DNA from 2 places in the Corallincola platygyrae genome. Region 1 is predicted to be linked to the other one. Evidence: predicted binding sites of a transcription regulator. Region 1 holds the regulator's gene; the other holds the start of a gene.
The links. Region 1 encodes FliA, which starts transcription of late flagellar genes. Its sites were predicted from a motif close to CTAAAGNTNNNNNNNNNNNNGCCGATA; they were not measured.
Positions count from the first base shown of each region.

Region 1 (11,763 bases):
CGCCCCGCGTGTGATCGCCAAGGGTAATGATGAAGTGGCGATGAAAATAAGAGAAATTGCCCGTGAAAAAGAGGTGCCTATTATGGTTGCGCCTCCGCTTGCCCGCGCCATCTATTACACCACCAAACTGGATAAAGAGATCCCTGAGGGCCTGTTCCTTGCTGTGGCGCAGGTGCTGGCTTACGTCTATCAGATGGAACAGTTCAAGAAAGGTACTGGCAAACGCCCGACGCCACTGCCGAATGAGCTGCCGATCCCGGATGAACTGAAACACTAATCCCACCTCTGCTTTTTCTATGCATAGCTTGGCCTGACTATTGCAGTGACGACCCTATAGTCAATTTTGTGTCGCATTAGCTATGGATTTAAGAGCCACTCTCGGCAGTCTAGATTTTCAACGTGTTCGCCAAATCCAAGGGATTGGTGCTCCCATCATCGTACTGGCTACGCTGGCGATGGTGGTGCTGCCAATGCCCCCGCTATTGTTGGACATGCTGTTCTCATTCAATATCGCGCTGGCGCTGGTCGTATTGCTGGTGACGGTATATACCCTGCGCCCACTTGAATTCGCCGCTTTTCCTACCGTGTTGCTGGTTGCAACGTTATTGCGTTTGGCACTGAACGTTGCCTCTACACGTGTGGTATTGCTGCGAGGCCACGAAGGCCCAGATGCGGCCGGTAGCGTGATTGAAGCTTTTGGCTCGGTAGTGATCGGCGGTAACTATGCCGTTGGTTTGGTGGTGTTTGCCATTCTGGTAATTATCAACTTTGTGGTTGTCACAAAGGGTGCCGGGCGTATCTCGGAAGTTAGCGCACGTTTTACCTTGGACGCGATGCCGGGCAAACAGATGGCCATTGACGCTGATCTGAATGCCGGTCTTATCAGTCAAGACCAGGCGCGAACCCGTCGCGATGATATCGCCAGGGAAGCCGACTTCTACGGCTCTATGGATGGTGCCAGTAAGTTTGTAAAAGGGGATGCTGTCGCTGGCATCCTGATCTTGTTCATTAACGTCATCGGTGGCTTCATCATTGGTATGGTGCAGCACGATCTGGGCTTTGGTGAAGCGTTACAGATTTATACCCTGCTCACCATTGGTGATGGCCTGGTTGCTCAGATCCCGGGCCTGCTATTGTCTATCGGCGCGGCGATTATGGTTACTCGCCAAAGTGCATCAGCCGACATGGGCCAACAGGTTATCTCTCAGATGTTTGATAACCCGAAGGCGCTCATTATCTCTGCTGCTGTTCTGTTCTTGATGGGGATCGTCCCAGGTATGCCGCATTTTGCATTTCTTGCCTTAGCTGCAGCGGCTGGTGGTGTTGCTTATGCTATGCATCGTAAGCGTATTGCTGCGGAGAAGGCTGCTGCTGAAGCCGCTGCCAATGCACCGACGCCAGAACAGCAAGCTGCCGCAGCGCCACCGAAGGAGCTTGGCTGGGATGATGTGCGTCCAGTCGATGTGATTGGGCTGGAAGTAGGCTACCGCTTGATCCCGCTGGTGGATAAAGGGCAGGGCGGTGAACTGCTGAACCGGATTAAAGGCGTGCGCCGTAAGCTCAGTCAAGAGTTGGGTTTCTTAGTACCCGCAGTGCACATTCGCGACAACCTGGACCTACCACCTAATACCTATCGTGTATCACTCATGGGGGTTTCAGTGGGCGAGGCGGAAATCCGTCACGACTGTGAACTGGCTATTAACCCTGGGCAGGTGTTTGGCCGTGTCGATGGTGTTGATACCACTGACCCCGCCTTTGGACTGGAAGCGACCTGGATCAGCCCTGATCAGCGTGAACACGCACAAACGCTGGGTTATACCGTCGTTGATGCCGCAACCGTGGTAGCCACTCACTTGTCTCAAGTGCTGACTAACAATGCCAGCAGCCTACTGGGCCACGAAGAGGTTCAGAACCTGCTAGATATTCTGTCGAAGAACAATCCAAAACTGGTTGAAGGCTTGGTGCCTGAAATGCTGCCTTTGGGGCACATTGCCAAAGTGCTCCAGAATCTTCTCAATGAAGGTGTACCGATCAGAGATATGCGAAGTATTGCTCAGACTCTCAAGGAATATGCGCTTAAGAGTCAAGATCCTGACGTGCTTACAGCAGCATGCCGAATCTCTCTTCGCCGCATGATCTGTCAGGAAATCAATGGGATAGACGAAGAAATGCCAGTTATCACATTGGCGCCAGAGTTGGAACAGATGTTGCACCAGTCTATGCAAGCCGCCGGAAATGAGGGCGCAGGTATTGAACCTGGACTCGCCGAGCGGATGCAAGCAGCACTGACTGAGTCAGCGCAACAGCAAGAGCTAGCAGGCCAGCCTGCGATATTGCTGACATCGGGAATACTGAGAGCCACATTGGCCAAGTTTGTGAAAAACACCATTCCTAGCTTGCGGGTACTGTCGTACCAGGAGATACCGGACGACAAGCAGATAAAAATTATCTCGTCTATCGGGCAGTAATAGAAGCCCTGCAACGGAGAGAAGGACATGAAGATTAAGCGTTTTTTTGCCAAAGATATGCGTACAGCACTGAATGAAGTAAAAGCCACCCTGGGTGCTGATGCTGTCATCATGTCCAATAAAAAAGTCACTGGTGGCGTCGAGATCGTGGCGGCGATTGACCAGGATACAGGTGCCAAGAAACCGGCACCGGCAAAACGCCCTGCAGCAGAAGAAGCGGTACCGTCATTTGACAGCCTGCGTAACAAGCTCAGCCAGGTGGCGCGTCAACAACCACCTAAGCCAATCGCTGAAGCAAAGATTCACCGAACTATGCCAGATAACGCATCACAAGACGAAGACCAGATCGCTGATTCGCTACAGGCATTGCTTGCTCGTCAAAACAAACCTGACACCCATTCAGCTGCCAAGCCTGCTAAGGCTCCTCGTCCAATTGGTGCCTCAGCTAAGCGTCCATTGCAGCCCCAAAACACCCCCTCTCATGCGGGTGAATCTCAGTGGGGGGGCCTGAAGCAACCTTCTCATAGCCGTGGGCAGAATAGTGAGATGGAACAACTCAAGGCTGAGATGACTCAGATGCGCAAACTACTGGAGCATCAGTTATCAGGATTGATGTGGCAGGAAGTAGAGCGTCGCGAGCCGATGCGTGCCATGCTGGTTTCTCAGCTTAAAAAGATGGGATTTGCAGACGATCTGGCGGATCAGGTTGCATGTTACATTCCAGACGAAATGGAAGCGCACGAAGCGTGGCCAAAAGTTCAGAACCTGATAGCCGACCAATTGATCACCAACAACGACGCGATTATGCGCGAGGGTGGTGTGGTTGCGCTACTTGGGCCTACTGGCGTAGGCAAAACCACGACCATTGCAAAGATCGCAGCACGCTATGCGATGCAATATGGCGTTGACCAGGTTGCCTTGGTGACCACGGATACCTATCGAATTGGTGCTCATGAGCAGTTGGCAACCTATGGCAAGATCCTCGGCTGCCCGGTAAAAGTGGCTAAAGATGCCGAAGAATTGGCGCAGACACTACATCAGCTTCGCAATCGTTCGTTAGTACTGATTGATACCGCAGGCATGGGCCAGCGAGATACGCGTCTGACTGAACAGCTGCAAACGCTAATGGATGGCAGCGAACATGAAATCAAAAACTATTTGGTGCTTTCCGCTACATCTCAGCGTCAGGTTCTTCAGGAAGCGGTATCTCATTTCCGTCGCATCCCGCTTGCTGGTTGCATTTTCACCAAACTTGATGAATGTTTGAGTTTGGGCGAAATTCTGAGTGTCACAATTCAAAACGCCTTACCTATCGGGTATCTTACTGACGGACAACGAGTCCCCGAAGATATTCAGGTCGCAGATCCACGCTATCTTGTGACGAGGGCGACAGAGCTGATGGAAAGTACCAGCCAAGAGGAAGGTTACCTCTGGACAACTGATACATTCAGTGAGATCAATTCAGAATTATATGACTAACATGTTTTCCGACCAGGCGAGTGGTTTAAGAAAAATGAATCGCGCTCAGATGGTAAAAGTAATCGCTGTCACCGGAGGTAAAGGTGGCGTAGGTAAAACCAACGTATCTATTAATACGGCTGTAGCGATGGCCGAGCAGGGAAAACGTGTACTTGTTTTAGACGCTGACCTTGGGTTAGCGAACGTAGACGTAATGTTAGGTCTACGTGTTGAACATAACTTGTCTCACGTTTTGTCTGGTGAAGTTGAGCTGGAAGATATCCTGCTCGAAGGCCCTAAGGGCATCAAGATTGTGCCCGCTTCGTCAGGCACCCAGTCTATGGTTGAGCTGTCTCAAACTGAGCACGCAGGATTGATTCGTGCGTTCAGTGAATTGAGAACCCAGTTCGACGTTCTTCTTGTTGATACCGCGGCAGGTATTTCAGAAATGGTGCTGAGCTTTGCTCGTGCCGCGCAAGATGTGATGGTTGTCGTGTGTGACGAACCAACCTCTATCACTGACGCATACGCATTAATTAAATTATTGAGCCGTGAGCATGGTGTTTTTCGCTTTAAGATCGTGGCAAACATGGTGCGCTCTCTGCGAGAAGGGCAAGAATTATTTGCTAAGCTTACCCGGGTAACCGACCGATTCTTAGATGTGGCGCTGGAGCTGGTTGCTACCGTGCCTTTTGATGAAAATGTAAGAAAGGCGGTTCGTAAGCAGCAGGTTGTTGCAGATGCGTTTCCTAAATCTGCAGCGTCCATTGCGTTCAGAACTTTAGCGGCCAAGGCTGTTAATTGGCCAATACCGTCTCAGCCAACTGGTCACCTGGAGTTCTTTATCGAACAACTGCTGCAGAACCCTGAAACAATCGAAGAATAGTTGCGTGAATAAAGCGGCTGCCTATATAGCAGAACAACGTCAGACCATCGTTGAACAGCACGCTGGATTGGTCAAGCGAATTGCGCATCACCTGAAAGGGCGGTTGCCCGCCAGTGTTCAACTGGATGACCTCATTCAATCCGGCATGATCGGCCTGCTGGAAGCAAGCAAGAATTATGATGGTTCAAAAGGCGCGAGCTTCGAAACCTTTGCTGGTATTCGAATCCGAGGCGCCATGCTGGACGAAATCAGGAAGGGCGATTGGGCACCAAGATCTGTCCATCGCAACAGCCGAAAAGTCGCAGAAGCGATCGCAGATCTCGAACAGCAACTTGGACGTGATGCAACGGACACAGAAATCGCGCAAAAACTTGATATCACGGTACAGGACTACCATCATATCCTTAATGAAGTAAGTACTGGAAAGATCATAGGCTTAGAAGACCTCGGCGTTTCCGAGGATGTGATAAGCGGAGATCAAGATTCGGCACGGAGCCTACCTTTTGAAGGCATAGAATCTGAGCGCTTCCAAGCAGCCTTAGTGACCGCCATCAAAAGCTTGCCAGAGCGGGAAGCGCTGGTGTTATCGCTCTACTATGATGAAGAGCTAAATCTGCGAGAGATCGGGGAAGTGCTGGGTGTGAGCGAGTCTCGCGTCAGCCAGATCCATTCGCAGTCGATGCATCGGCTTAAAGCCAGATTGAACAATTGGACTAACTGACCCTGAGGGTCAATAACGTACCACGGTAAAGCTCACTGGAGGGCGTCTTGGATACAAGCATGAAGATTCTCATTGTTGATGATTTTTCGACGATGAGACGTATCATCAAGAATTTGTTGCGGGATCTTGGCTTCAACAATACTCATGAAGCTGATGATGGCAGTACCGCACTGCCTATGTTGCAAGGTGGTGACTTTGATTTTGTTGTTACCGATTGGAACATGCCAGGAATGCAGGGGATCGATCTGTTGCGCGCTATTCGTGCGGATGACAAACTGAAAAGTTTGCCTGTACTGATGGTGACAGCAGAAGCGAAGAAAGAGCAGATTGTTGCAGCCGCCCAGGCTGGCGTAAATGGTTACATTGTTAAGCCATTCACCGCCGCGACCCTGAAAGAGAAGCTCGACAAAGTCTTTGAGCGTCTCGGTTAAGAGACTGACGAGGGGAGCTTCATGGCTGATTCAAATCTGCCAAGCCTTACGCTTGAGCAGGCTCGTGCACTGGTATCGCATCTAGAAAGCGGCGAAGAAGACAAAGCACAGCAGTTGCTGGCCTCTTCTCACCCGGCTTTTTCCAGTGACTTATTTTCTGAAGTCGGTAAGTTGACACGTCAACTTCACGACGCATTGCAAGATTTTCAATTAGATCCTCGTTTAGGAACACTCGCAACCGAAGACATGCCTGACGCACAGCAGCGTCTGAACTATGTACTTGAAAAGACGGAAGATGCAGCAAATCGCACCATGGATGCGGTTGACGCAAGTCTGCCTATTGCGGACCGTCTAAATAGCGAGCTGGGCACCCTGATGCCAGCCTGGAAATCATTGATGGAGCGACAGATTGAACTGGGTCAGTTCAAAGAGTTGTGCCATAGCCTTAATGATTTCCTGACTTCTGCCGAAAAGGATTCAGAGGTGCTAAGAGAAAGGTTAACTGAAGTGCTAATGGCCCAGGATTTTCAGGACCTTACAGGACAAGTTATTCGTCGGGTTATCGAATTGGTTAGAGAGGTGGAAGACAATCTCATCCATCTGTTGACGGTATTCGGAGCACCTGAGAAGGCCGATGATAGCCAAGAAAAAACCGCCATCACTGCCGAAGGACCTATCGTTGATGCGGAACAAAGAGAGGACGTAGTCTCCAACCAGGATGACGTAGACGACCTCCTATCAAGTCTCGGATTTTAAGGGGAAAGGCGCCCATGGGGTTTGAAGTTGATGAGGACATCCTCCAGGACTTCCTGGTAGAAGCCGCAGAAATTCTTGAACAGCTGCAAGAGCAGTTGGTTGATTTGGAAAACAACCCAGAAGATGCTGATCTGTTGAACGCCATCTTCCGTGGTTTCCACACCGTAAAAGGTGGAGCCGGTTTCCTTTCATTGGCGGAACTTGTTGATGCTTGTCACGGTGCTGAAAACGTTTTTGACGTTTTGCGCCAGGGTAAGCGCCAGGTAACGCCAGAGCTGATGGATGTGATCCTGCAGGCGTTGGACAGTGTCAATGAGATGTTTGCCCAGGTTCAAGCCCGTGAGGAGTTAACCCCAGCAGACCCCGAGTTACTTGAAGAGCTTCATCGCCTCAGCGAGCCGGAAGGTGAAGAGTCGGCAGCTGAACCTGAGCCTGCAGTTGAAGAAACTGTCGACCCCGAAGTTGTGGAGGCTGAGCAGCACCGCGCAGAAGGCAGCATAGACGAGATCTCAGAGGATGAGTTCGAAGCGCTGTTGGATGAGCTGCACGGTCCAGGTGGTGGCCCAACGACTGATAGTGCTGCTCCTGCCGCATCAGATGATGGGGATATCACCGACGACGAATTCGAGGCTCTGCTCGATCAACTGCATGGCAAGGGCCAACATGGTGGTGCGCCTGCAGCGCCCGCTGCTCCGGCTAAATCTGCTGAGCAACCCGCAGCAGCTGCAGGCAGTGACGAAGAAATTTCAGACGATGAATTTGAAGCGCTGTTAGACCAATTGCATGGCCAGGGCAAAGGCCCTGCAGCAGGCGCTCAGGCAAAAGCCGCTGCGCCGGCAGCCCCAGCCGCCAAACCTGCTGCGCCTAAACCAGAGCCAGCAAAAGCAGAAACGCCCAAACCAAAAGCAGCGCCAGCAGCCAAGCCTGCGGCGAAGGAAAAACCGAAAGCGCCAGCTAAAGCAGCGGCAAAAGCACCAGCTAAACCGTCTGCACCACAGGCGGAAACCACCGTACGTGTTGATACAGCCCGACTTGACCAGATCATGAATATGGTGGGTGAGCTGGTATTGGTACGTAACCGATTGGTTAGCCTCGTGGGAGCGAGCCGTGACGATGAGGAATTGTCCAAAGCGGTTGCGAATCTGGATGTGGTCACCGCTGACCTCCAGGGCGGCGTCATGAAGACGCGAATGCAGCCGATCAAGAAAGTGTTCGGTCGCTTCCCTCGCGTCGTTCGTGATTTGGCTCGTAGCCTTAAGAAAGAGATCAGCTTGGTTCTTGAGGGTGAAGAAACCGACCTGGACAAAAACCTGGTTGAAGCTCTGGCAGATCCCTTGGTGCATTTGGTTCGAAACTCCGTAGACCACGGTATCGAAATGCCAGATGTACGTGAGGCCGCGGGCAAGCCTCGCTGCGGTACAGTTAAACTGACCGCGTCTCAGGAAGGTGATCATATCCTGCTTACCATCGAAGATGATGGTGCAGGTATGGATCCAGAGAAACTGAAGCAGATTGCTATATCTCGAGGTGTGCTAGATGAGGACAGCGCTGCGCGCATGTCTGACAACGAAGCATACAACCTGATTTTTGCGCCTGGATTTTCAACCAAGGTAGAGATTTCTGATATTTCTGGTCGTGGTGTGGGTATGGATGTGGTGAAAACCAAGATCACCCAACTCAACGGCTCTGTTCATATCGACTCCATGCGCGGAAAAGGTACAACCCTTGAGATTAAAGTCCCGTTGACGCTGGCGATCTTGCCTACCTTGATGGTCGTCATTGGCAAACAGACATTTGCTCTGCCTTTGGCGGCGGTAAATGAGATCTTCCACCTGGATTTGACCAAGACCAATGTGGTCGATGGTCAGCTAACCATCATCGTTCGAAGTAAAGCGATACCGCTATTTTATTTGGATGAATGGTTGCTGGTGGGTGGTGAGCCAAATCAGCAACGTTCAGGTAATGGCCACGTGGTCATCGTACAGCAGGGCACACAGCAGATCGGCTTCGTTGTCGACTCTCTGATTGGCCAGGAAGAGGTCGTAATCAAGCCACTGGGTGCCATGCTTCACGGTACACCAGGTATGGCAGGTGCAACCATCACGAGTGATGGTGGTATCGCCCTCATTCTTGACGTTCCCAGCATGCTTAAGCATTACGCCAGAAGATAAGTTTGATGCGCCGTGGCATTCCTAAATAACGGCGCAAACAGTGAGTGAGTATTAATGGCCATTAAAGTACTGGTTGTCGACGACTCCAGTTTTTTCCGTCGCAGAGTGAGTGAAATTCTCGAGAAAGATCGGGGATTGCAGGTTGTCGGTAGTGCGAATAATGGCAAGGAAGCGATTGCTCAGGTCAAAAAGCTAAAGCCTGACGTGATTACCATGGATATTGAAATGCCTGTGATGGATGGTATTTCAGCGGTGAAAGCCATTATGGCTGAAGATCCCACACCTATTCTGATGTTTTCATCATTAACGCAGGAAGGGGCAAAAGCCACCTTAGATGCGCTTGATGCGGGCGCAATGGACTTCTTACCGAAGAAGTTTGAGGATATCGCTAAAGACAGGGATGAAGCGGCGCATTTGCTGCAATCTCGAGTTACCGCATTAGGTAGAAGAAGAGCGGTTCGTCGCGCAGCGCCAGCTGCCGCACCGACTCGACCAACAGCGACTCGTCCTTTAGCCAACCGCCTCAGTTCAGCATCTGCTACAGCTGCTAAGCCGACCGAATCGAAGAGAACCGCGCCGATCCGGAAAAGTGGCAAGCGCTATAAGCTGGTTGCTATCGGAACCTCCACCGGAGGACCTGTCGCACTGCAAACCATCCTAACCAAGATCCCTGCGAATTTTCCGCATCCGATTGTTTTAATTCAGCATATGCCAGCCACCTTCACGGGTGCTTTTGCCCAGCGCCTGAACTCGCTTTGCAAGATTAAGGTCTCTGAGGCAAAAGACGGCGACATGCTGCGTCCGGGGCATGCCTATCTGGCACCCGGTGGTAAGCAAATGCTGGTGGATGGTCGCGATTCAGCTGCCAGGGTTCGAATTATCGATGGCGGTGATAAGGTCAATTATAAGCCTTGTGTAGACGTCACCTTTGCTGCTTGTGCCAAGGTATTTGGTGGTGATGTCCTTGCCGCCGTGCTCACTGGTATGGGCGCAGATGGTCGTGATGGCGCCCGTTTGCTCAAACAGAAGGGCGCGAAGATTTGGGCACAGGATGAGAAAAGTTGTGTTGTCTATGGTATGCCGCAGGCTGTTGCTGCTGCCGGTTTGTCTGAAGCGTCATATCCTCTGGATGAATTTGCTGAACGAATAACTGTGGAAGCAGGGCATGGATAAACTGACCCTAATCGGGTTTGTTATAGCTTTATTTGCCATTGTTGGTGGCCTGGTGATGGAGGGTGGAAGTGCGCTCTCCCTTCTTCATGGCCCAGCGTTTCTAATCGTCGTTGGCGGTACGCTTGGCGCTGTGATGGTGCAAACCCCATGGAGGCAGTTTGCCCACGCATTTATCATGCTCCGTTGGATGCTGTTCCCACCTGCAGAACAACATAAAAAGCTGGTGACAGAATTGCTCGATTGGGCTGATGTTGCCCGCCAAAAAGGCTTTCTTGCCTTGGAAGAGGCCCTCGATAAAGAAAAAGATCCCTTTACCCGTAAAGCGCTCATTATGTTGATTGACGGTGAAGAGCCTGAAGTTATCCGTGATGCGATGGATACCGAGATCATTCTATATCGCGAGCATATGCTTCGCTCTGCCAAAGTGTTCGAGTCTATGGGCGGCTACAGTCCAACCATAGGCATCATTGGTGCAGTGCTGGGGTTGATCCAGGCGATGACCTTCCTCTCTGATCCCAATGAGCTGGGTAAAGGTATCGCGACCGCCTTCGTGGCAACTATTTATGGCGTGGGGTTTGCCAATATTCTGTTCTTGCCTGCTGCCAACAAGTTGCGTGCTCTCATCCATACCCAGGTGTTAAGTAAAGAGCTTGTGGTCGAAGGTGTTCTGGCCTTGGCTCAGGGTGAGAATCCACACCGTATCGAACACCGCCTGCTTGCATTTGTGCCTCGTTAGTCATGTACCGTTATCGTCGACGTCATCTGACCGAAGACCACGAAAACCTGGATCGCTGGTTAGTTTCTTATGCTGACTATATGACACTGATGTTTGCGTTTTTCGTTGTCCTTTACGCGATGGCGATGATAAACAATGAAAAATTCGAGCAGTTGTCCCATACGCTGGGTGAGGTTTTCAGTCAGCAGAAAGATCCTGGAAAGGGCGCGACAGGTGAGGGCGTCCTTACCGAAGTGAAAGATTCGGAGATCCCGCTGCATGGCGAGAGTTTGCTTGAGTCAAAAGGCGCTAAACCGGTTGACTCTGATACCCAGTTGACCAGCCTGGATAAGGAGCTGACAGGCACCCCTTTAAGTGAGCTAAAAGAACAACTGGATGAAGCTCTGTTACCCGTGGTGGAGAGTGGATTGGCTGATGTTGAGTTGATAGGGGATTGGTTAGTTATCGAACTCAAAAGTGGCCTGTTGTTTCCCAGTGGCTCTGCAGCATTGGGCCCTAACGCAGAGCCTATTCTATCGTCTGTTTCTGATACCTTGGCAAAGTCCCAGAATTATCTGCGGGTGAGAGGCTATACCGATGATATTCCGATCCGAAACGAACAGTTTTCCTCAAACTGGGAGCTGTCTGTTGCCAGAGCAACATCGGTATTAAGACTGATGGAAAGGCAGATACAGCCCGAGAGACTGGCGATTGAGGCTTATGGTCCCTACCAGCCTAAAGTCAGCAATGATACGGCTGATGGACGAGCGACTAATAGGCGAGTCGTTATCGCCGTGTCACAGTATGCGTGGGCGCCGGAAGTATTTATTGCTAATGAAAGTCGTGAACTCGCCGATGAAACTCCTGCGGAAGTAGATGAACCAGCGCAAGCCGATGCTACAGTTGATGAAGGTAAGAGTAAGATCAGGTTTGTGAGGTTACCTAATGGCGCGTTACGCATTACCACTCGAGAAGATTAAGGCA
Region 1 is NZ_BAABLI010000004.1:373,419-385,181, forward strand. It holds gene flhB (flagellar biosynthesis protein FlhB) at 1-277, shown strand, start outside; gene flhA (flagellar biosynthesis protein FlhA) at 360-2,468, shown strand; gene flhF (flagellar biosynthesis GTPase FlhF) at 2,496-3,947, shown strand; gene ABEA14_RS02335 (MinD/ParA family protein) at 3,940-4,812, shown strand; gene ABEA14_RS02340 (RNA polymerase sigma factor FliA) at 4,817-5,533, shown strand; gene cheY (chemotaxis response regulator CheY) at 5,581-5,964, shown strand; gene ABEA14_RS02350 (protein phosphatase CheZ) at 5,986-6,720, shown strand; gene ABEA14_RS02355 (chemotaxis protein CheA) at 6,735-8,891, shown strand; gene ABEA14_RS02360 (protein-glutamate methylesterase/protein-glutamine glutaminase) at 8,946-10,064, shown strand; gene ABEA14_RS02365 (flagellar motor protein) at 10,057-10,800, shown strand; gene ABEA14_RS02370 (flagellar motor protein MotB) at 10,803-11,759, shown strand.

Region 2 (11,763 bases), on a different contig from region 1:
TAGATGACAACGGCAAGCAGTACGACAGACATACCGAGTACCGCATAAATCAGCAGTTTCGATTGGTTATCATCACTTTTTTGAGGTACGGCAGCGGCCTGAATCGGCGCAGCAGGTGCCGTTACAGGCGCAGAGTCGGGCCGTTTCCTCAAATCTGCAGCCAACTGCTTAATCTCTGCGATGATGCCTGAGATCTCGTCATGCTCAAGCGCACTTAACTCATTGATGACGAGCTGGAAGTAGGCCTTGTCCTGCAGCATTTGAGAAGCGGAGATCTCAATATCGAATTCCTGCTGCGCGGCCTGCTGAAGTGAATTGAGCTGCTCTTTCAATTCACGCTTTATATTTCGGTTATCGTTCTGTGAAAAACTATCGGCGTCTTGTCTGTCCACTTCCACCACCCTGTTACTTCGAACAAACGCTATTAGGAGAGACAAGAATGTACGCCGGTAACATTTCAAATTTATGAACGCCGGGGTTTAACCTTCAGAAAATTAGAGCAAAGTTAAGTAACTGGGGGATGACAACCTTACCACTAATTACCAGATTTCAGACTGGAAGATCTTAGTATTTATTTCGCCGCACCATATGAATTAGGTTATCCTTGCTACCATTATTTAACATTCCAGTAATACACCACCCCGGTGATATGCCACTGTTTTTTACCAGGCTCAGGAGTTTCCCATGCGCATTCTTCATACCATGCTTCGTGTTGGCGATTTACAACGATCAATCGATTTTTATACCGATATTCTGGACATGACCCTGCTGAGAAAATCGGACAATCCTGAGTACAAATACACCCTGGCATTTGTCGGTTACGGCGACGAAAAATCAGAAGCCGTGCTCGAACTTACCTATAACTGGGGCACAGATAGTTATGATCTTGGGAATGCCTATGGTCACGTCGCCATTGAAGTCGACGATATTTATGCCGCCTGCGAAAAAATCCGTACAGCTGGCGGCAACATCACTCGCGAACCAGGCCCGGTAAAGGGCGGCACCACAGAAATCGCATTTGTTGAAGATCCAGATGGTTACAAGATAGAGCTGATCAACAAGAAGTTTGCTGGCCAGGGGCTTGGCCAATAATCACTGAATTAGTACAAGGAAAAAGCGTTAATGGACAGAATGTTAGCTTCGATTAAAGCACTGCCTGGCACCCTGCTTATTGCATTGATGTTGACCGCATGTGCAAGCAATGCGGGCAACAGTGACGTTGCCGATGTTTTCGCTCGCGTTAATAACAGCGTCGTTGAGCTGCACGTCAAAGCGATTAAAACGGAAACCACGGGTAACCGTACCAGTTCTAAAGGGCTGGGATCCGGTGTATTGATTTCAGAGTCAGGTAAAGTCCTTACCGCAGCCCATGTGGTGGATACCGCCACAGAAGTCAAAGTTCTGTTTCAGAATGGCGAGATCAGCTTCGCCAAAATCCTATGGATGGAACACAGTGCGGATTTAGCAATGCTCAAGCTAGATAAGGTGCCTGAGGGGATCACACCAGTAAAACTGGGTGACTCAAAAGCCTTGCGTACGGGCGAACGTATTATGGTGATAGGTGCGCCTTACGGGGTTAGCCATAGCTTGTCAGTTGGCTACGTTAGCGGCCGTCATTCTGGCCCAGAAAAAGTCTCTCGGGATATTACCCCGCTGTTTATTCAAACCGATGCAGCCATCAACAAGGGTAACTCCGGCGGCCCTATGTTCAACATGCGCGGCGAAGTGGTTGGCATCGTCAGTCGAATTCTAAGCCAGAGTGGTGGATTTGAAGGTCTGGGTTTTGCGGTCGCAAGTCAGACTGTAAAAGAGATCATCGAAGAAGGCACCCTGCCCTATGCCGGCCTTACCGCGCTCCCTCTTACGCCAGAGCTGGCCAAAGTGCTGAATATTCCCCAGGGCTACGGCGCGCTGGTTCAGCAGGTTGTACCCTTCTCGCCAACGGATCTCATCGGGCTTCAGCCGGGCCGTTTACCGGTAAAGGTACTGGGTAGAACCATACTGTTAGGCGGTGATGTGATTCTGGCTATCAATGGAATCGAGATCAGAAATCAGGAAGCATTGTTTAAAGTCCGGGAAAACATGCTGGTGATGAAGGAAGGTGACCCTCTGGTAATCAATATTCTTCGCGACGGCAAAGTGATGACCCTGATGGAAGAGAAGAAGTAACCTTTCACTCAGCAAAAAGCCCCGATATCGGGGCTTTTTATTAGATCGAACTCTCAGTAGAAGCTAGCGACTCATACGGATGACCACACGGCGGTTCTTATCGCGACCGATAACAGTGTCATTGGTTGCTATATGCCGCTTCTCACCATGTCCCTCGGTCTTTATCCGACTCTCATCCAGCCCTTGTTTAGCCAGATAGGTTTTCACCGACTTAGCACGCTTTATCGACAACTGTTCGTTATGCCAGCGGCCACCGTAACTATCGGTATAGGCGTCCACCAGCACCAGCTCAACCGCAGGCGCTAGTTTCAAGTACTCACCGATCATGTCCAGTTTGCGCTGAGATTCTTTGTTGAGTTGGTCGGAATTGCTCTTGTAGTTGAGGACAGTGTAAGCAATATCTTCAAAACCAAATGGCAGTAACTGGTCGACGCAACTTAGAAACTTGTAATACTGCTGGCGAAAGTTCACTGAGGAAAGCCCAACCGCAACCTTGTCCCTGCGCTGATGCCAGTCGCTGTAATAAAGCGTGGGCTGCATCCCTTTCTCAAGTTCATGCAGCATGACCCAGGCGCCATTCTGATCCACATAACCATCAAATTGACGATAGAGTGTGGTTTCTCCAATGCGCTGAGAAGGCAGACCTGGCTTCCAGTTAGGTGCAACCGACTGCAATTCGACAGGAGTGTGCTGATCTGAGGTCAGACGCATATCCATCTCAAACCCAAGATTATTGAGCTTGCTCGCCCGACTACTGAATTTCACCTGACCGTAATTTGGTACTTTGTGCTCCAGTCGACACTCCAAACGCGTATCTGACGCAAGAGTCCACTGGCTATCTTCAAGACCGGCCGCATAGGTGCGAAGCCCAGCAGACGCGGTATTGCTCAGCATCAAACCGATTGCCAATAGAGACAGCTTTACTTTCATATCAGACCTAATGCATTACCGTACATACAGGATACTAACCCGATATCGGCCGCACCGCTCAAATCTTTAGCGCTATCTGTGTTTTCTAATACAAAGCAGAGCAAAACAATATCCGCTGGTATTACGACCACGGTCTGGGATAATGCCCCGCTTAACTGGCTTAACAGAAGTAGTGATTTGTCCAATGAGTGATTCCGTTAAACGCGCCCTTAAGCAACGTTTCAGAGGTTATTTTCCCGTTGTTATCGATGTTGAAACGGGTGGTTTTAACGCCGATACAGATGCACTGCTTGAGATTGCGGCCGTCACTCTGAAAATGGATGACGAAGGATTCCTCACTCCTGATCAACAGATACACTTCAACGTTAAGCCGTTTGAAGGAGCCAACCTTGAGCCAAGCTCATTGGCCTTTATCGGTATTGATCCGGATGACCCGGCCAGAGAAGCTATTAGCGAAGGCGAAGCACTGAGAGAAGTCTTCAAAATGGTTCGCAAACAGCAAAAAGCGGCAGAGTGCCATCGCTCAATAGTTGTCGCTCACAACGCAGCTTTTGACAATGCGTTTCTAAATGCGGCTGTGGCGCGAGCCAATATTAAACGCAATCCGTTTCATCCCTTTGCCACCTTTGACACGGCCACCGCAGCGGGTATCGCCTACGGTCAAACTGTTTTGCAAAAAGCCTGTAAAGCGGCAGGTATCGACTTTGATAATGAGCAGGCTCACAGCGCGGCGTACGATACCTTGCGCACAGCGGAGCTATTCTGCGCCATCGTCAATAAGCTACAAACCCTTGGAGGCTGGCCAGTAGTGGATGTCGATGAAGAAGAGAAAGACAACGGCTGATAGTGACCAGAGAATCTGAATAAAAAAGGCTGCCAATAGGCAGCCTTTTTTATTTCAAATACTGATTTACAGCTTGTCAGCATTCTCAGACAGGTAAGCTGCAACGCCTTCAGGGCTTGCATCCATACCTTTGTCACCATCAGTCCAACCAGCAGGACAAACTTCGCCGTGCTCTTCGTGGAACTGCAGCGCATCAACCATACGCAGCATTTCGTCTACGTTACGGCCCAGAGGCAGATCGTTAACTACCTGATGACGAACCAGGCCTTCTTTGTCGATCAGGAAAGAGCCGCGGAACGCAACGCCCGCTTCTGGGTGCTCAACGTCATACGCCTGACAGATAGAGTGAGTGATGTCAGCAACCAGTGGGTATTTAACCGGACCGATACCGCCTTGATCTACCGGTGTGTTGCGCCATGCGTTGTGAGTGAAGTGAGAGTCGATAGAAACACCGATAACCTCAACACCACGTTTTTCGAACTCAGCCATACGGTGATCGAATGCCAACAGCTCTGACGGGCACACAAAAGTGAAGTCCAGTGGGTAGAAGAAAATAACCGCTGGCTTACCGCTGATTGCTTCTTTCAGATTGAACGCATCAACAATGTCACCATTTGCCAGGACTGCAGGAGCAGTAAAATCAGGGGCTGGGCGGCCTACGAGTACACTCATGTCGCTTCTCCATTTTATTTAATGAGTTAGGTCTTCCGACCTACGAGTTTGTTATCAGTTCCGATCAGATGCAAGAGTATAAGGATCCACTTGCGAGTAACCAAGCATTTCAGTCAGATATTCGTGCTGACCGCTTCCTTATTAACCAATCCTGACACCAAACATAGTCAACTCCAAGCCAAATTCCACTGGCATAGAGTTTGCGGCTTGCGCACAATATACAGCTTAGCTAACAGTTGGATTTTTCAATGAATGCAGTCGTTATCTCTGTACTGCTCGTGCTCGGATTGAGCTTGCTACGTGTAAACGTAGTTATAGCGCTTGTGATCAGTGCGCTGGCCGGCGGGGTTATTGGTGGATTATCACTTACAGATACATTAACCGCTTTTAATGGCGGCCTAGGCAATGGCGCCAGCATCGCACTTAGTTACGCCATGTTAGGTGCATTTGCTGCGGCCCTCTCAAATAGCGGTATCACCGACTATTTAGCCGAACACGTCATAAAAAGGCTTGGTGGTGGCAATGATGAGAGACAAAAAGCCTGGGCCAAGCACCTGCTGCTGTTTGCCTTGCTTGCAGTATCTGTCTCCAGCCAAAACCTGATCCCCGTGCATATTGCGTTTATTCCTATTTTGGTGCCCCCATTGTTGCACCTAATGAGCGAATTGAAGTTAGACCGCAGACTGGTCGCATGTGTTATCACCTTTGGCCTGACGACCCCATACATGCTGCTACCCGTTGGCTTTGGCGGAATATTCTTAAATGAGATTCTGCTGACAAACTTGAATACCAATGGTTTGGAGGTTCAGGCTGCGGACGTTGCTCCGGCGATGTTAATCCCTGCTTGCGGCATGTTTGTGGGACTTGCCCTCGCCTTTTTCACTTACCGCAAACAGCGCCACTATGATGAAGCGGCAATCAAAGCTGTCGAGCCTGAATCAAGCGGTGAAGAAGAGCGCCAGCTCTGGGCTCCATTGGCTGCAATTGTTTGTGCTTTGGGCATTCAGCTGTACACCGAATCTATTGTTATTGGTTCGCTGACTGGCCTGATTGTGCTTTGGATCGGTCAAAGTATTAAGTTAACTCAAACCCACGCCCTGTTTACCCAAGGGGTGAGAATGATGGGCATGATCGGCTTTATCATGATCAGCGCCGCTGGTTTTGCCGCCGTTATGAAAACCACAGGTGATGTCGATAGTCTGATAGCCGTAGTTTCGGGGCATATGGGCGAGAACAAGGCTCTGGCCGCCATCACCATGCTGGTGATTGGGTTGTTGATTACTATGGGCATCGGTTCATCATTCTCGACAATTCCAGTGATTGCTACGCTGTATGTGCCGCTGGCTATCTCGCTTGGTTTCTCAGTGCCAGCAACCATCGCATTGGTAGGCACAGCGGCAGCACTTGGAGATGCAGGTTCACCGGCATCAGATTCAACGCTAGGACCAACCTCAGGGTTAAATGTTGACGGCCAACACGACCACATATGGGATACCGTGGTTCCTACCTTTATCCATTACAACCTACCGCTCTTAGCATTTGGTTGGTTGGCGGCCATGGTTCTTTAAGCCAATGGTTTCCATAGATGTATTAAGCAGTAGAGAATGGAATCAATGAAAAATAGAGAATCGAAAACAGCAGGCTCTTTGATAGATGATCCTGTCATCCTTCGACTATTTGAACGCATGCCTCACTCTGTTCAGGAGAGTTTCACAGAAGAGCAGCTAATGCACCTGAAGGTTGCCGTGGGCTCTCGCGGCTGGGGCGAACATGCCGTTGATGTGCGCGGCTCATTCCGTGGTTGGCGACACCGTTACTACTATGTGATGCTGTTTGGCCGAAACCGCAGGCACCTGACACCAGGCCAAAAGCGAATTCACAACCTGATATCTGCCGCTATGCTCACAGGGTTTGTCTGTGTCGGATTGCTGATTGGTCTGCTGGGGCTTTATCTACTGAAATCTGCGGCAGGCATCGATCTATTTCCTGACCACTCACTTGGGATTTGGGATTGGTTTAACAGCAACTAATGCCAATCCGAACAGATAAAAAAACCGGCTTACGCCGGTTTTTTTATCTTCGAACAAGTCGCTTATTAAGCTTCTGGTTCTTCGGTACGATATTTATCTGCGGTCTCTTTGACCAGAGGTTGAAGCTCACCTTTCTGGAACATCTCAACCATAATGTCGCAACCGCCAATCAGCTCACCGTCAATCCAGAGCTGTGGAAACGTTGGCCAGTTTGCATACTTTGGCAATTCAGCACGAATTTCCGGGTTCTGCAGGATATCAACGTAGGCAAACTTTTCGCCACATGACATCACCACCTGTGCAGCCTGAGAAGAAAAGCCACAGCTTGGCAACTTAGGTGAGCCTTTCATGTACAGAAGAATTGGGTTCTCGGCGATCTGTTTCTTAATACGTTCGATCGTTTCCATGGTCTCTCTCTGATAATAACTAAATCTGCAATTGGGCCCATTGTACGGGGTTGATCACGAAATTTCAGCACACAATTTTTATGGGCTTTCTTTGCGCTGAGATAATTTTTTGCGTACCTACTTCACACTTTCCAATAACTCAGTAGAATGCTTAGAGGTTGTTTTTCTTTGCTGTATGAACTTTGTTCACTGAAAATGCGTTTAAGAACAACAAACAATCTACGTAAGTAGTGAGGCTAAGCAACAGATATAGGTGGCTGAGCCAAAAACGTAAACACACAGCAAAGAAAAGAAACCCTTTTTTGATTCCCAACCCCTTAAGAGCCTGCGAAAGGCTCTGAAAAATGGAGATAAGAACAGATGGCATTTGAACTTCCTGCTCTGCCGTATGCGAAAGACGCGCTGGAACCGCACATCTCTGCCGAGACACTGGAATACCACTACGGCAAGCATCACAACACCTATGTCGTTAAGCTGAACGGCCTGGTTGAAGGCACCGAGTTTGAAGGCAAGAGCCTTGAAGAGGTAGTGAAGTCTTCTTCAGGTGGCGTTTTCAACAATGCTGCCCAGATCTGGAACCACACCTTCTACTGGCACTGCCTGAGCCCAAATGGCGGCGGCGAGCCTAGCGGCGCACTGGCTGAAGCCATTACCGCAGCTTTTGGTTCTTTCGAGGACTTCAAAGCTAAGTTCACTGACAGCGCAATCAACAACTTTGGCTCTAGCTGGACCTGGCTGGTGAAAAAGGCTGACGGCAGCCTGGACATCGTCAACACCTCAAACGCAGCGACACCACTGACTGAAGAAGGTGTAACACCTCTGATGACCGTGGACCTGTGGGAGCACGCTTACTACATCGACTATCGCAACCTGCGCCCTGACTACATGAAAGCATTCTGGGCGCTGGTAAACTGGGAATTCGTGACAAGCAACTTCGCTTAATCACAAATTCACGCCAGCTCACAAAACGCCTCGCATTAGCGGGGCGTTTTGTTATCCGCTTTACAAAATTTCTTCGAGAATTTTCACCTTTTCCGCAAGTAAATCAGTCAGAGACTACTCTATATATGTATGGGCTTGGTTCCTAACCTGAGTAGCCAGGTAACTTGTGCGTGTATTCTAGGGGGGATTTTCCAATGGGGATCTTCGAGCATTATCAACAACGCTATGAGGCTACACAGGAAGAGGAATACTCTCTAAAAGAGTTCCTCGAGCTGTGTAAGAAAGACCGTAGCGCGTACGCATCCGCTGCTGAACGCCTGCTTATCGCAATCGGTGAACCTGAGATGGTTGATACCTCTCAGCACGCCGTATTGTCCCGGATATTTTCTAACCGCGTTATCGCCCGGTACCCGGCATTCAAAGAGTTTTATGGAATGGAAGATTCCATTGAGCAGATAGTGGCGTATCTGAAACACTCAGCCCAAGGGCTTGAGGAACAAAAGCAGATCCTTTACCTGCTTGGTCCCGTAGGTGGTGGTAAGTCATCTCTGGCGGAAAAGCTGAAGCAGCTGATGCAACATGTTCCCATCTATACTCTCTCGGTCAAAGGCCAGCGTAGCCCGGTCAACGACCACCCGTTTTGTCTGTTTGACGCTGCTGAAGATGGCGACATTCTCGAAAAAGATTATGGCATCCCTAAGCGTTACCTAGGAAGCATCATGTCTCCCTGGGCTGCAAAGCGGTTGCGCGAGTTTGGCGGTGATATCACCGAGTTTAAAGTGGTTAAAGTATTTCCCTCGATACTCGACCAAATTGCCGTCGCCAAAACTGAACCAGGGGATGAGAACAATCAGGACATCAGTTCACTGGTGGGCAAAGTGGACATTCGCCAGTTGGAGCACTTCTCTCAGGACGACCCTGATGCCTATAGCTACTCTGGCGCCCTGTGCCGAGCAAACCAGGGGCTGATGGAGTTTGTCGAGATGTTTAAAGCACCCATCAAGGTGCTGCATCCGTTGCTGACGGCGACTCAGGAAGGAAATTACAACCCGACAGAGGGTCTGTCGGCATTGCCGTATCGCGGTATCATTCTCGCTCACTCCAATGAATCTGAGTGGCAGAGCTTCCGAAACAATAAGAACAATGAGGCGTTCCTCGACCGTGTTTACATTGTCAAAGTGCCTTATTGCCTGAGAGTCTCAGAAGAGATTCGAATTTATGACAAGCTGCTAGAGCACTCGGAATTGGTCGGCGCGCCTTGTGCGCCTGGCACACTGGATATACTAGCAAGATTCAGCGTGTTGTCTCGCCTGCAGGACCCAGAAAACTCCAGCATCTACTCGAAAATGCGGGTCTACGATGGTGAAAGCCTCAAAGACACAGATCCCAAAGCTAAGTCCTACCAGGAGTACAGAGATTTTGCCGGCGTCGATGAGGGCATGAGCGGTCTATCCACCCGTTTCGCTTTCAAGATTCTATCCCGTGTCTTCAACTTCGACCATGCTGAAGTGGCCGCCAACCCAGTGCATTTGTTCTACGTGCTTGAGCAACAGATTGAGCGTGAGCAATTCCCACAGGAAACTGCCGACGCATATCTGGAGCACCTGAAAGGCTATCTGATCCCGAAATATGTCGAGTTTATTGGTAAGGAGATCCAGACCGCTTACCTTGAAAGCTACTCCGAATATGGCCAAAACATTTTTGACCGTTATGTCACCTATGCCGATTTCTGGATACAGGACCAGGATTATCGAGACCCCGAAACTGGTCAGCTATTTGACCGCGCAGCATTGAATGCAGAGCTGGAAAAGATTGAAAAGCCAGCGGGGATCAGTAACCCCAAAGACTTCCGTAATGAAATAGTGAATTTCGTGCTCAGGGCCAAAGCCAATAACAACGGCAAGAACCCCAACTGGACCAGTTACGAGAAGCTTCGTACCGTGATAGAGAAAAAGATGTTCTCAAACACGGAAGACCTTCTACCTGTTATCTCGTTCAATGCAAAAACATCGGCCGAAGATCAGAAGAAACATGAAGACTTCGTCGCCCGTATGATGGAGAAAGGATACACCCAGAAACAGGTCCACCTGCTTTCTGAGTGGTATCTAAGAGTCAGGAAGTCGACTTAGTATTTGCAGGCTCCAACAACTAACGGGAGGTGTCGATGGCGCATTTTATTGATCGACGACTCAACAGTAAGAAGAAGAGCACGGTCAACCGGCAACGCTTCTTGAGGCGCTATAAACAGCAAATCAAGAAGGCGATGTCTGACGCCATCTCAAAACGAGGCGTCACTGATGCAGACAAGGGCGAAAAGGTTAGTATTCCTACACGCGATATTTCCGAACCTATCTTTCATCAGGGTCAAGGAGGTCATCGAGAACAGGTATTGCCTGGCAACGACAGATTTATACCCGGTGATCAAATTGAACGCCCGCAAGGTGGCGCGGGTGGTAGCGGTGACGGCGAAGCCAGTGATAGCGGTGAAGGCGAAGATCAATTCGTATTTAACATCTCCAAAGATGAGTACCTTGACCTGCTGTTCGAAGATCTGGAGCTACCAAACCTTAAAAAAAATACGCTCGACAAACTTACCGAATTCAAAACTTATCGCGCGGGTTACACCACAGATGGTGTGCCGACCAACATCAACATTGTTCGTTCACTACGTCAGTCTCTGGCCCGTCGTACTGCGATGAACTCAGGGAAGAAGCGCAAAGCCAGAGAGCTGGAAGAGGAGCTTAAACAGCTCGAAGCCGAAAAACCCAGAAACAGTGCGGCCATCAAGCGCCTGAAAAAAGAGCTCGATGAGCTGAAAAAGCGTATTGCAGCCACCCCTTTTATCGACACCTTTGATCTGCGCTTCAATAACTTTGTGAAGCGCCCCGTGCCCACCTCCAAAGCCGTGATGTTCTGCCTGATGGATGTCAGCGGCTCGATGGATCAGGCCACTAAGGAGATGGCCAAACGTTTCTACATTTTGCTCTACCTGTTTTTGACCCGTACCTACCAGAACATAGATGTCATCTATATACGCCATCACACCCAGGCCAAGGAAGTAGATGAACACGAGTTCTTTTATAGCCAGGAAACAGGCGGCACCATAGTCTCCAGCGCACTGAAATTGATGAAACAGATCATCGATGACAGATACCCATCAGATCAGTGGAATATCTACGCAGCGCAGGCGTCTGACGGTGATAACTGGGCTGACGATAGCCCCCACTGTTACGAGCTATTGAGTAAAAAACTGCTGCCATTGGTGCGTTACTACACCTATATCGAAATCACCCACAGACCCCACCAAACCCTGTGGCATGAGTATGAGAAGTTGCTCGACCAGTTTGACTCTTTTGCAATGCAACGGATTAAAGCGGTCGAAGATATTTATCCGGTGTTTAGAGAGTTGTTCCGCAGGCAGGCGGCATAAGGGGGCGTGATGGCTAAAAAGCAAAGTAAAAATGTAACGCCAATGGATGACGGTCCAGACTGGAACTTCCCTCTGCTGGAACAGTACGAAACGGAAATTGACCGCGTCGCAAAAATCTATGGGTTGGACACCTACCCAAACCAGATTGAGGTAATTACCGCAGAGCAGATGATGGACGCTTACGCCAGTGTAGGCATGCCAATAGGCTACAGCCACTGGTCGTTCGGCAAGCGTTTTATTCAAACGGAGCAAACATACAAACGTGGGCAAATGGGGCTGGCCTATGAGATTGTGATTAACTCGGCACCCTGCATCTCCTACTTAATGGAAGAGAACACT
Region 2 is NZ_BAABLI010000003.1:19,258-31,020, reverse strand. It holds gene ABEA14_RS00175 (substrate-binding domain-containing protein) at 1-392, opposite strand, end outside; gene gloA (lactoylglutathione lyase) at 685-1,092, shown strand; gene ABEA14_RS00165 (S1C family serine protease) at 1,123-2,169, shown strand; gene ABEA14_RS00160 (flagellar protein MotY) at 2,233-3,099, opposite strand; gene rnt (ribonuclease T) at 3,284-3,943, shown strand; gene ABEA14_RS00150 (peroxiredoxin) at 4,010-4,615, opposite strand; gene ABEA14_RS00145 (Na+/H+ antiporter family protein) at 4,864-6,183, shown strand; gene ABEA14_RS00140 (3-phosphoshikimate 1-carboxyvinyltransferase) at 6,220-6,645, shown strand; gene ABEA14_RS00135 (Grx4 family monothiol glutaredoxin) at 6,711-7,052, opposite strand; gene sodB (superoxide dismutase [Fe]) at 7,413-7,994, shown strand; gene ABEA14_RS00125 (PrkA family serine protein kinase) at 8,189-10,123, shown strand; gene ABEA14_RS00120 (YeaH/YhbH family protein) at 10,159-11,424, shown strand; gene ABEA14_RS00115 (SpoVR family protein) at 11,434-11,763, shown strand, end outside.
Region 2: a site for FliA is predicted at 3,143-3,169, ahead of ABEA14_RS00160 (flagellar protein MotY). Genes of this name have one in related genera too.